Regions from separate parts of the Vreelandella lionensis genome, predicted to be linked through region 2. Evidence: riboswitches for the same ligand, from Rfam matches in the RefSeq annotation. Region 2 holds a riboswitch; each other region holds the start of a gene.
What was found. Region 2 has a riboswitch for thiamine pyrophosphate ahead of tenA (thiaminase II). Riboswitches for the same ligand answer to the same signal wherever they lie in the genome.
Positions count from the first base shown of each region.

Region 1 (4,208 bases), on a different contig from region 2:
GGGAAGCGAAAGCGACACTACCGGCACGTCAGCGTCAGGGTACATCAGTGAGAGTGGCACCCAGGCACCGTGGTCCAGCCCGCGCTCCATGGGCGTGGCGCCAAGCTGCTTGGCCAGCCGTTGGGCCAGCTCAGGGTTACCAGGAGCAGGGTATTGAACCGCAAACAGCGCATCAGGAAAGCCGCCAAAATCGTGGATGGTGACAGGCTTTACGCTGCTGCTGACCTGCAAGTGTGGGGTCTCCCAGTGCGCGGAAACGACCACCACGGCCTTAGGGCGTAGGGTTTGGCCCAACTCCCGTAAAAAGTGATGGGCGGGGGTGGGCGTTAGGGCAAGCATGGGCGAGCCATGGGAAATAAATAGGCTAGGTAGCATGGGGAAAGCTCCACGGAGATGGCCTGCCAAACTCAGCCACTACGTTGGCAAAGGCGGTGAGGTGGATAAACGGACTCATCCGGCGCGAAACGCGAGAGCCGCTTGGTGTGGGTCGGACTGGCCGCAAATTGCTGAAATCACCGCGATGCCGTTCGCGCCCGCCGCACTGACTTGAGCAGCGTGTTCGGCTTTTAAGCCGCCAATCGCCACGCTGGGCAGAGGGCTGGCGCTGGCAAGCTCGGCCAAACCGTCAAAGCCAATTGGCTGAGCGTGATCCTGCTTGCTCATGGTAGTAAACACCGGCCCCAGCCCCACGTAATCCAGCAGCGCCACGGGGGCGCTTTGCAGCTGTTCCAACGTATTGATCGACAGCCCAATAATGGCCTGGTGCCCCAGTGCCTGGCGCGCCTCTTGAACGGCGGTGTCGCTCTGGCCAACGTGCAGGCCATCGGCGCGGCTGGCGATGGCGACGTTTAAGCGGTCATTAATAATCAAGGGCACACCGCTACCTTCCAGCAGTGCTTTCAGCCGTGTTGCCTGGGCAATCATGGCCTCATCGCTGGCATGCTTATCGCGCAGCTGCACCATGGTCACGCCCCCCTTCACGGCGGCTTCCACGGTCGCTTCAAGCCCCGTTTCGGCGCATAACGCAGCATCGGTGACTAAATAGAGCGAAAGATCAAACGGCATGGAGCGTCTCCAGCTGGCTAAGAGAAGAGAGATCGTCAGGGGTAAGGGCATACAGCGCATCCAGTAGCGCGACCTGAAAACTGCCCGGCCCACTGGCCTGCTGCCCCGCACGGCTTCCGGCAATGCTGAAGCACGCCAGCGCAGCCAGCGTTGCCGAAAGTGGATTGGCCTGGTTGGCGGCCAAAAAACCCGCTACCAAAGCGCTTAACCCGCAGCCCAGGGTGGTTACACGCGGCATTAGCGCGTGGCCGCCCGTTAAACGGTAGTGGTGGGTGCCATTGGTAATAAAATCGGTTTCGCCGGTCATGGCAACAATGCAGCACTGCTGCTGTGCCAGCTTGATCGCCGCTTGGGCGGCATCCTCCGTTGTGGTGGTGGCATCGACGCCGCGACCTTGGCTGGCTAAGCCAGTGAGCGCCATGACTTCCGATGCGTTGGCGCGAATGACGTTAGGCCGGTGGGCAAGCAGCGCGGTGCAGACCTGCTGACGAAAGGCGGTGGCCCCGACCGCTACTGGGTCTAACACCCACGGGGTGCCTGTTTCTTTAGCCGTGCGAGCGGCAAGCTGCATCGACTCTGCCCAAGGGGTAGAGAGCGTGCCAATGTTAATGGAGAGTGCGCCCGCTATTGCGGTGAATTCAGCCACCTCTTCAGGGGCATGCAGCATGGCAGGCGAGGCGCCCGTAGCCAGCAGCAGGTTAGCCGTGCTGTTCATCGCGACATAGTTAGTCATGCAGTGAACAAGCGGCGTGGTATCGCGCAGAGTGACGAGCATCTCGCCAAGCGGGGGGTGGGTCATAGCATCCTCCCGGCGGAGGAGGTGGTGAAAAGCACCACGACTCCCTACGCCGGCGTTATCCGGTTCAGGTTCAAAGGGTGCTTCTCAGCCGCCAAGCGGCGCCCCTGTCGTTGGGGGTACTATCCTAGCCTTGAGCGAGGCTGTAAAGCCCCAGCGCAGCCGCTACTTTTCGGTAACGATTAGCGGAAGGCGATGCGGGTGCCGTAGGTCAGCATTTCATCTGGGGTAATTGCACGGCCAGAGACACCAATCATCTCATCGCCGCACTGGTCAGCGCAGGTGAGCACGCCATGGGTAAGCCCCAACTGCCCCAGGGTATCGCGAATCTCCCCTGTGCCAAGAAAAGTACGAACGCGGCCGTGGGCATCGCTAAGATCCGACACCCCATTAGCGTGATGGAAGCGAACCTTATAGATACCGTCCATGGACTCCACTTCAACAATCGGCGAAAAGCCGTTTTGAATCGCGTGGGCTAACTGCTTCAACGTTAGGCGGTCGCCAAGCGTCATATCGATTGCGGTCATGGCACACTCCCATCGGACGCCGTCATTGGGGCATCGCTAACTAAATTGTAGAGTTATTGAAATAGAAGTGTAGAGAGGTTGCATAGAAATTCCAGTGGCTAATTTTCACCAATGAAATCGCAATAGGTAGCGGTACAGATTAATGCACCGCATCCAACGCATGCTGCTGTAGCTTAATCAGTGGAATAATCTCCAGGGTGCGCTCGTTCGTGCCGGAAAGAATCACCGGCGGTGCCAGCCCTACCTCGGCAGCTTCGGCCCAGCGGTGGGCGCATAAGCACCAGCGGTCGCCTGGGGTCAGGCCAGGAAAGCCATACTCCGGGCGAGGGGTAACCAAATCGTTTCCCTGTGCTTTAGAAAAGGCTAAAAACTCCTCAGTAACCAGCGCGCATACCGAATGCACTCCCACATCGTCAGGGCCAACGCGGCAAAACCCATCGCGGTAGAAGCCGGTTTTAGGAGAGTGGCAGCAGGGTGTTAACGGCTCACCTAGTACGTTTCGATCGCGGGACATAAAGGCTCCTTGGGTGAGGGCTGGAAATATACAACCTGCGCCCTCATAACAGGGGGAAGTAAGCAAAATGATCAATACGCAAATAGCGGTAGACAGCTTGACGCTGTTAGCAGCCTAAGCCTTGTACAAGGTAATATGTTCGTCAAAGAATTTGCGTTATATCAGCATACTTTTAATGATGCCCCAACCCGCGATAGGAGAGTTGTATGTCGTTTCAAGGTGAACAGCACCCAGGCGTTGCCCCCGTTGCCCCGCAAACTCAGGGCTTTCGTTTAAACCACACCATGCTGCGGGTCAAAGACCCGGAACGCGCTCTAGCGTTCTACTCCAAAGTGTTTGGTATGCAGGTGCTGCGCCGGCTGGACTTTGAAGAGATGCAGTTTTCGCTCTACTTCCTCGCCAACGTGGAAGCCAGCGACAGCGTGCCGGAAAATACCCAAGCCCGCACCGCCTGGACCTTTAGCCAGAAAGGCCTGTTAGAGCTGACCCACAACTGGGGCACCGAAACCCAGCAGGATTTTGTCTACCACGATGGCAACGCCGAGCCCCAGGGCTTTGGCCATATCTGCTTCAACGTGCCGGATTTAGAAGCCGCCCAGGCGTGGTTTGATGAGCACGACGTAACCTTCGTGAAGCGTGCCGACCAGGGCAAGATGAAAGACGTTATCTTCGTGAAAGACCCGGATGGCTACTGGATTGAAGTGATTCAAGCCGACCGCATGGCAGCCATGGGCGACTAAGATGGCCCATTTGCTGTTTCGGTTGCGCCATGTAACCGATGAAGAGGCCATGGAAGTCCGCCAACTGCTGGATGAGCATGGCTTTGATGTGTACGAAACCCAGGCGGGCTTTTTCCGCCTGGGGGTCGATGCCATTTGGCTGCGCAACCCTGCCCAGCGTGACGACGCAGAGGCCGCATTGGCCGAGTATCAGGCCGAACGCCAAGCTAACGCACGCCAAGCCCATGAAGAAGCGCTGGCCCGCAATGAAGCGCCAACACTCTGGCGTCGCTTAGCGGAGCACCCGTTTCAGGTAACGCTGGTCATGGTGGCGGTGGTTCTGATTGCGCTGCTCACTCTGCTGCCATTTATTGGCCTGGCGCGCTAGCCTGGGAAAGGGCGTCAGATAGGTGCCCGCGCTTAACGTACATCATCACACCGTGTTGGCCTGCACGAAGCTGCGGGGCCGCACCCGGTGGATAGCGGCACCAACTGCCTTTCGGGTATTCGCTGCTCGCGTCGCACAGCGAGCCTTCCAGCACCAATAGCTCTAAGCCTCCAGGCAGGGCAGGGTAGTCGATGGTGGT
Region 1 covers NZ_JBITWC010000008.1:20,734-24,941, reverse strand. Annotated here, with positions in the region: gene ACIGG6_RS06450 (dioxygenase) at 1-375, opposite strand, end outside; gene thiE (thiamine phosphate synthase) at 451-1,065, opposite strand; gene thiM (hydroxyethylthiazole kinase) at 1,055-1,864, opposite strand; TPP riboswitch at 1,889-1,980, opposite strand; gene ACIGG6_RS06435 (hypothetical protein) at 2,044-2,388, opposite strand; gene ACIGG6_RS06430 (DUF2237 family protein) at 2,528-2,902, opposite strand; gene gloA (lactoylglutathione lyase) at 3,109-3,642, shown strand; gene ACIGG6_RS06420 (DUF6164 family protein) at 3,644-4,009, shown strand; gene ACIGG6_RS06415 (cupin domain-containing protein) at 3,990-4,208, opposite strand, start outside.
Region 1: it holds a riboswitch for thiamine pyrophosphate, as region 2 does, so the genes downstream of both, thiM (hydroxyethylthiazole kinase) here and tenA (thiaminase II) in region 2, are expected to answer to the same signal.

Region 2 (4,208 bases):
TCAAACGCCACGTTTCCATCGCAAGAATGAACGTAAGGACAGCAATGGCCACCGTTGCAAGCGCAGCGACCCAGGATGATATCGAGTCAGCGGTCAATTCAAGCTTAGTTTGGAAGCTCAGCCCTAGAACAACTCCACCAATGAAGATCAAAGGTAAAAGCAGGACTCCAAGAAGCCCGATGGGGAGCCAAAAACCATTTTCCTTTTTCTTCATAGTGATACCTAAATCGCCGGCAATGTGATCAAGCTAACGCCTTTCTTCAGCGGCCAAAGCGTGCTGGCGTGGCTTTTGCGTTTTTTGCAAAAGGCATGACAGTATGATTTGGTCCGGCTGCAAGAATTTGTTAGGCATGTGGCTACGCAACGTGGTAGCGCTCCAGTTCTTTAACTCCGGCGATGCTTCGATTGTGGTACTCCTTTAGCCAAATAAATTTACTCAGAACCCTTAAAAGCTTTTCATGCTCCTCGCCGCCTGCGCCAAGTTTCTCCAGCGCACTATTCAATTCTTGTAGTTTACTTCTAAGAGCTTCGCAATGACGCCGAACATAATTGTCCGTAACTACTCTTTGCGCCGCAAATCTGAGAGGGTCCAAAGCTGCGGCACGGGCCACAGACTGGCTTTTCAGGTCTGATGAAGACAATGCAAAACCTATGTAGTCCAAAAATAGAATGCCATCTTGGGAATCCCTTTGAATCAACGATCTCCCCCCGTACATTGCATCTGACAAAAAATTAATTTTCTCGATTAGTTTTTTGTTCTCTTCAATATTCGGATGCAACACAATTCTCGGACTCTTCGCAATGGAGCTTTCTGCCAAGTATGCCTCAATTACACCTTCGCCTACAGCAAAGCTATCTTTGATGTAAGAGTACTTTGAAGAAATTCCACCTCTCAGAAAGATGCCTTTCTCAGTAAAGCAATTGAAGATTATCGTCTTAAGTCTCATGCAGATAATGAACAATGCATTTGCCGAATGCATAAACTTCAACTCTTCGTTCGTAAGTTTCTCTACTTCCTTAGGCTTGTACGTAATTATGATCGAATCGGAAACGAAACAACTGTCTACGTCATAGTATTCGTAAAAATTGAAATTATCTTTCTCATATCGTTCTTTAACTTCGTCACGATTCGAAAAACCCAGAATATGCTTGTTCGTTTCCATAAACTCTATGAAGGCCTCAGCATCCCTGTCAGTGCTTATGGAGCCGTTGACCTCCCTGTAACCAAGCATGTCTATGAACAAAGTCCATTGTAATAACTTCAAGTTGACCTCGACGACTGAATGCCTAACAGTGATTATACGCCCTGCCATGAAACCTCAATGAACGCGACATCACAATGACTGAGGTTTCATAGCCATCAAATTGAATCTACCTCATTGATTCTACAGCGTGCAAAGAGAATTTTGGCGATGTAGCCAAAATCCGCAGGCTTGGGCGCTTTGCTCGCCCCAACAAACTGTATTTATAAACAAAGTTATTGAGGCATCCTCCCATGAAACTGATGGAACGCGTCAAGGCAACCATGGGGGTAAGCACTCAACTACATCGTCTTTTCTTGTCATTTATTGATTGGTTGCACGGCAGGCTATCCCTTTACGCCCAATTAAATAACCTACTCTTGCATCTCCCCCACCCGCCTCCTACACTCCACCCACGAACAGCTTGACGGGGTGCCGGTGATATCCGGCTGAGATGGCGCAGGGTAGACTTTTGGCTACCGAGCGCTGGTCCCGCTGAACCTGATCCGGCTAATGCGCTGCTTTATGAATGGCGGCGCGGGTACCGGCGTAGGGATCAAGCGATGGCCGCGGCGCACCTTTACGCCACCCTTCCGTGCCATTCCCTCGATCTTTTTCGCCTGCCCTCCGGATCATTACCACCGGAGGCACACAATGGGCTACCGCTTTACCGATCTCACCACCGCTTGCCAGAACGATTGGCGCGCGTATATCGAGCACGATTTCGTGCGCCAGCTGGGCAACGCCACGCTGCCTGAGGCGTCGTTTCGCCACTACCTGAAGCAGGATTACCTGTTCTTGATCCACTTCGCCCGCGCCTACGCGCTGGCCGCCTACAAAAGCCCCACCCTGGCGGATCTGCGCCAAGCCCATGAAGGCCTGAAAGCCATTGTGGATGTGGAGCTGGGCCTGCACGTGGGCTTTTGCCAGGAGTGGGGCATCAGTGAGCAGGAGCTTGCCGAACTCCCCGAAGCCCGCGCTACGCTGGCCTACACCCGCTACGTGTTGGATACCGGCAACCGCGGCGACCTACTCGATTTACACGTAGCGCTGGCCCCGTGCCTCGTGGGCTACGGCGAAATCGCCAACTGGCTGAACGCGCAACCTTCTATCCTTCGCGGCGAGCAAAACCCGTTTGACGCCTGGATCGCCATGTACGAAGGCGAGGAGTTCCAGGCCGCCATGCAGGCGGAGCTTGCGTGGCTCGATGCCCGCTTGGCTGATGTTACGCCTGCCCGCTTTGCTGAACTCAGCAAGATTTTCCGCGATGCCACCCGCCTGGAAATCGATTTCTGGCAGATGGGCCTCGACCTTTCTGAATAATGACCAACAACAAGGAAACCGTCATGACTAAGACCGTCAAAAGCAAAACCGCGCACTTTTTAGCCGAAACCGCCCAGGTAGATGCCGCCGCCGTGGCCCCGCTGCCCGGCTCGCGCAAGGTGTACGTGGAAGGCTCGCGACCGGATATTCGCGTGCCGTTTCGGGAAATCACCCTCTCGCCCACCAAAACCAGCGGCGTGGATGAGCAGAACCCGCCGCTGCTGGTGTACGACACCTCCGGCCCCTACACTGACCCCAGCGCCAACATCGATTTGCGCCAAGGCCTGCCGGAACTGCGCCGCGCCTGGATCGAAGAGCGCAACGACACTGAATTTCTGGACGGACCTACCAGCCAGTACGGCCAGCGCCGCGCCAACGACCCCACGCTGGCTCAGCTGCGCTTTGATTTAACCCGCACCCCGCGCCGGGCAAAAGCGGGTAAAAATGTGACCCAGCTGCACTACGCCCGCCATGGCATCATCACACCGGAAATGGAGTTTATCGCCCTGCGGGAAAACCAGCGCCGCCAAGCGTTAGGCACGGCGGAAGTGGAGCGCATTCTGGGCCATCAGCATGCAGGCCAGAGCTTCGGCGCCAGCCTGCCCAAGGAGATCACGCCGGAGTTCGTGCGCGATGAGGTGGCCCGTGGCCGGGCGATCATTCCCAACAACATCAACCACCCGGAAAGCGAGCCGATGATCATTGGCCGTAACTTCCTGGTGAAGATCAACGGCAACCTGGGCAACTCGGCGGTCACGTCTTCCATTGAGGAGGAAGTGGACAAGATGACCTGGGGCATCCGCTGGGGCGCGGATACCATCATGGACCTCTCCACCGGCCAGAACATCCATGAAACCCGCGAGTGGATCATCCGCAACTCGCCGGTGCCGATTGGTACGGTGCCCATCTATCAGGCGCTGGAGAAGGTCAACGGCATTGCCGAAAACCTCACCTGGGAGATCTTCCGCGATACGCTGATCGAGCAGGCGGAACAGGGGGTGGATTACTTCACCATTCACGCGGGGGTGCTGCTGCGCTATGTGCCGCTCACCGCCAACCGCGTCACCGGCATTGTCAGCCGTGGCGGCTCCATCATGGCGAAGTGGTGCTTGTATCATCATCAGGAGAGCTTCCTGTACACCCACTTCGAGGAGATCTGCGAGATCTGCAAGCAGTACGATGTGGCGTTCTCGCTGGGCGACGGCCTGCGCCCCGGCTCCATTGTCGATGCCAACGATGAAGCGCAAATGGCGGAGCTGAAAACCCTAGGCGAGCTGACTCACATTGCGTGGAAACACGATGTGCAGGTAATGATCGAAGGCCCCGGCCACGTGCCTATGCACCTTGTGAAAGAGAACATGGATAAGCAGTTGGAGTACTGCGACGAAGCGCCCTTCTATACCCTTGGGCCGCTGGTGACGGATATCGCCCCCGGCTACGACCACATTACCTCCGGCATTGGGGCGGCGATGATTGGCTGGTTTGGCTGCGCCATGCTCTGCTACGTGACGCCGAAAGAGCACCTGGGCCTGCCCAACAAGGACGACGTGAAAACCGGCATCATCACCTACAAAATTGCCGCCCACGCGGCAGACTTAGCCAAGGGCCACCCAGCCGCGCAGCGTCGCGATAATGCGCTCTCTA
Region 2 covers NZ_JBITWC010000007.1:153,809-158,016, reverse strand. Annotated here, with positions in the region: gene ACIGG6_RS06295 (hypothetical protein) at 1-214, opposite strand, end outside; gene ACIGG6_RS06290 (hypothetical protein) at 357-1,313, opposite strand; TPP riboswitch at 1,660-1,814, shown strand; gene tenA (thiaminase II) at 1,896-2,564, shown strand; gene thiC (phosphomethylpyrimidine synthase ThiC) at 2,588-4,208, shown strand, end outside.

Region 3 (4,208 bases), on a different contig from region 2:
ATCGACGTTGGCCAAATTGGTATCAATGTGCCGATTCCTGTCCCCGTTGCTTACTTCAGCTTTACCGGATCTCGGGCATCCAAGCTGGGTGACTTAGGCCCCAACGGCAAACAGGCGATTGCTTTCTGGACGCAAACTAAGACCGTCACGGCCCGTTGGTTCGAGCCTGAAAACGTCTCTAGTGGGATTAACAGCACCATTTCGTTGTAAAAGATTCATTGTTATACGTTGGGCGATGCGCCTCTTCCAAGCTAGCGGAGGAGGCGCAAGCGCGTTAAAAACGATCAAATAGTGGCAGGCTGTCGTTGAGCAGTTGCTCAATGGGGGCAAGCTGGCTTTCATGGAGCACTAGCAGGTAAGGGGCGTCGTGCTGCTCGCTTATGGGTGCCAGCAGTGCAAACTCACCCTCTTCCATGTGGAATTCATGGATTTCACGGGGGCCATGTGGGGTATCGCACTGAGAGCAACGATAACTGTCATCTTCGCCGTAAACCAGGCGGTGATACATCTTAAATAGCGTATAGAGGGCTAACCCACCATCAAACGCAGGCCAACGTGCAGGCGTCTCGACAATATCGTCTGTCAGCGTTTGGCCTTCTGCCTCGGCATCTGCGATGGCATCGGCAAGAGGGGCAGCTAAAATGGCCGTGTTATCGGCAGGCAGCGGCGCATTTTGCCGGGCGGCGGTGGTAAAGCGCTCCACGGCAGTGTGGTAGTCATCTAAGCTATGTAGCGCATAATCGGCGTGCTGCAGGTCAGATGGCTCAAAGCCTCCGTTCTCCCAGCCATGAATGACACGTAGAGTGACTTGCCCGCGCTGCATCGGGCGTGCTAGCAGCGTATGAAGCATAACGCGGATATGTAGCTGACGCTCATCCGTATCGTTTTCGAACGCACGGTAAGGGTCGGCAAAAAGCTCATGCAAACGCCCTGGCGTGTGCTCTTTAGCTTCAGAGTATGTCATGGTGGTTTCCCTGTTAGTACGCCGCTTTGCTGATAACGTACGGCTTTTATGACATGGACTTAATAAGAGTATGGTGAGCGCGAACGCGAAATGAAAGGTGCTTTAGTTAGCAATTTGTTACCAGTTAATTTAATCGCGCTATTTATATCATGAACATAACAAGAAGGTGTCAATATGTCTGCTGCTATTAGCCGTTTTAAACTTCCCGAAACGCTGGATGATGTGCCAAGCGATATTCGTGATGCGATGTTGGCTGTGCAGGAAAAAGCGGGGTTCGTGCCTAATGTGTTTCTGATGCTGGCGCATCGCCCTGAGGAGTTTCGCGCTTTTTTTGCCTATCACGATGCCCTGATGGAGCGCGACTCCGATACGCTGACCAAAGCTGAAAAGGAGATGATTGTGGTGGCTACCAGTGCCCGCAATCGCTGCTTGTACTGTGTGGTTGCCCATGGCGCGCTGGTACGCATTTACAGTAAAGACCCGTTATTGGCCGATAATATCGCCATTAACCATACCGTCGCGGGGCTAAGCGAGCGTCATCGTCTAATGCTCGATTTTGCGCTGCATAGCGCTATCGAACTAGGGGAATTTTCTCCGCACTGGCAAACCCGTTTAGAAAAAGTGGGGTTTACCTTAGATGACTGCTGGGATATTGGCGCCATTGCGGCGTTTTTTGGTATGTCGAATCGCTTGGTGACCCTAGCGGGCACGCCGCCTAATTCCGAGTTCTATCTCATGGGGCGCGTGCCGAAAAAGCCTGACGAATCGGTTCGCGAAACGCCTTAAGACTTTACTACGGCGCTGCTTTGATTGAGGATAGCGCCTTCATTCACTGTCGCCAGGGGAGCCCAAAACGGGCTGAGAATGCGCGTAACGCAGACCCTGGAACCTGATCCGGTTCGTACCGGCGGAGGAAGCGCGACATGCCATACCTAACGTCTGCTGTGTTAGGCGCAGCCCTGTGCTGCTTTGCATTTCTGGGTCTTCGGGCACGCTTTGGCGGCGGCTCGCTGGATGATTATGTCACCGCCCGCAACTCGCAAACTGCGTCCACTCTGGGGCTGTCTTTTTTAGCCTCTGGAATGGGTGCCTGGATTCTGTTTGCTCCACCTGAAATTGGTGCCTTTGTTGGCCCCGTGGCGCTGCTGGGCTATGCCTTTGGCTCGGCGCTTCCGTTTATTGTATTGGGCCTTTATGGGCCAAAAATACGCCAAGCGCTGCCAGAAGGGCGCAGCATCGCGGAGTTTGCTGAGGCGTGCTATGGCAAAAACGTTCGTCGCTTTGTGGCGATGGTATCTGTTGCTTATATGGGCTGCTTTTTAGCCGCTGAGTTAACTGCCATTGGGGCTATTACCGCGCTGCTCTCTGATGTGCCGCCTGCCGTGGTGATCATTGGCGTTGCTCTAACGACGCTGGTGTACACCGTGATGGGCGGCCTTCGCGCCAGCCTTGCGACCGACCGTTGGCAGGCATGGCTGCTGTTGGCCCTACTACTGGCGGTGGCGAGCGTAACGCTTTGGCGGCTACCGAGCATGCCCAGCGACGCCGCTTTACCCTCATTGCCAATCGGTAGCTCGCTCAGCGTGGCATTGACGCTGGTGATTGCTGTGACGGCTGCCAATTTATTCCACCAGGGCTATTGGCAGCGGGTGTGGGCGGCACAAGATGACCAAAGCCTTGGGCGTGGCGCTTGGCTAGGCGGTGGTATGACGATTCTCGTGGTGATGGTAATTGGTGGCGTGGGCATGATGGCCGCCATGAGCGGTGTCAGCTTAGGTGAGCCGCCCATGCCGTTTTTTGCGCTGTTAAGCGATGCGCCGATATGGATCACGCTGCCGTCACTGGTACTTGCCGTTACCCTGGTCACGTCTAGCGTCGACACGTTACAAAACGGGATTGCCTCGCTATGGGCCAGCGGCGACCGCCCAGATGCTTTAACCAAGGCCCGTTGGCTTACTGTCGCGATCATGGTGCCGGTGATTGTGATTGCTCTGCAGGGGCTCTCGGTGCTTCGCCTGTTCCTGATTGCCGATCTGCTGTGTGCCGCCATCGTGGTACCGGTACTGCTTGGCTTATGGCAACGCATGACGCCTATGGCTGCGATAGGCGGCGGGCTTGCTGGGCTAGTGGGCGCTGTGCTGCCGGGTTGGTTGAGCCAAGGCAGTGTTAGTGCGGGCGTGATAGCAGCCACCTTCCCCGGCAGCGTACCAACCCTTGGCCCGTTTGTTGGGGCGCTGCTGCTCTCAACTGCGGTGAGTATGATCATTGCTGGAGCCAACAAGCGCCGCGTCCTTGCCCGTTAATCAAGGCGTTAAGCAGGAAATTTCGTTTCGCGTTATGCTGGCAGGGGTCTGACTACTACTGTAGGTGCGATCGCCATGAGCCACCTGTTACCTCCTAACGAAAATGCCCGTTTGGCTGCGCTTAACGAGCTAGCACTGTTGGATACGCCGAACGAGCCTGTTTTTGATCGCATTACGCGCTTGGTAACGGTGCTACTCGGTGTGCCACAGTCAACTATCACTCTGATTGATTCCGATCGGCAGTGGTTTAAGTCGCAAGTTGGCATCAATATCTCCGAAACGCCGCGGGATGTGGCGTTTTGTGCCTACACCGTGCTGGAAGCTTCTCCGTTGGTGGTGAAAGATGCGCTGCAAGATGAGCGTTTTGCCACCAACCCTTTAGTGACTCGACCTGATGGAATACGTTTTTACGCAGGCATTCCGCTTAAAAACTCACAGGGATTGGTGCTGGGTTCGCTGTGTGCGATGGATAGCAAACCGCGGCAGTTGAGCGCTCAGGAGCAGGCCGCGTTGCAAGATTTAGCCGACATTGTGACCGGTGAGATTCACCTGCGCGAACGGCTCATTAAAGAGCAAAAAAATAGTATTGCCACCCAAAAAGCGCTCACTGAGCTTCATCAAAGCCTTGAACAGCAAATCGAGCGGCGTACTCGCGAGCTCAATTTGGTGATTGAGTCTGCCTACGATGCCTATCTGAGCATTGACGCCCAAGAGCGGGTGCTGGACTGGAACCGTGCTGCAGAGAGTATATTTGGCTGGAGTCGCAAAGAAGCTTTAACGCGCCCACTAACGGCGCTTATGTTTCCCCAAGGGCTACCCAATCAAGATGAATCTGCGCCTATTTCTTGTGAGGCGACGCGCCGTGATGGCGTCCGCTTGCCGGTCGAAGTACGCCTGAAAAGCTATGAGATTAATGGTCGGATGCGCCGTAGCCTGTTTAT
Region 3 covers NZ_JBITWC010000009.1:101,639-105,846, forward strand. Annotated here, with positions in the region: gene ACIGG6_RS07565 (CoA-acylating methylmalonate-semialdehyde dehydrogenase) at 1-210, shown strand, start outside; gene ACIGG6_RS07570 (hypothetical protein) at 275-964, opposite strand; gene ACIGG6_RS07575 (peroxidase-related enzyme) at 1,139-1,750, shown strand; TPP riboswitch at 1,795-1,898, shown strand; gene ACIGG6_RS07580 (sodium:solute symporter family transporter) at 1,888-3,267, shown strand; gene ACIGG6_RS07585 (diguanylate cyclase domain-containing protein) at 3,343-4,208, shown strand, end outside.
Region 3: it holds a riboswitch for thiamine pyrophosphate, as region 2 does, so the genes downstream of both, ACIGG6_RS07580 (sodium:solute symporter family transporter) here and tenA (thiaminase II) in region 2, are expected to answer to the same signal.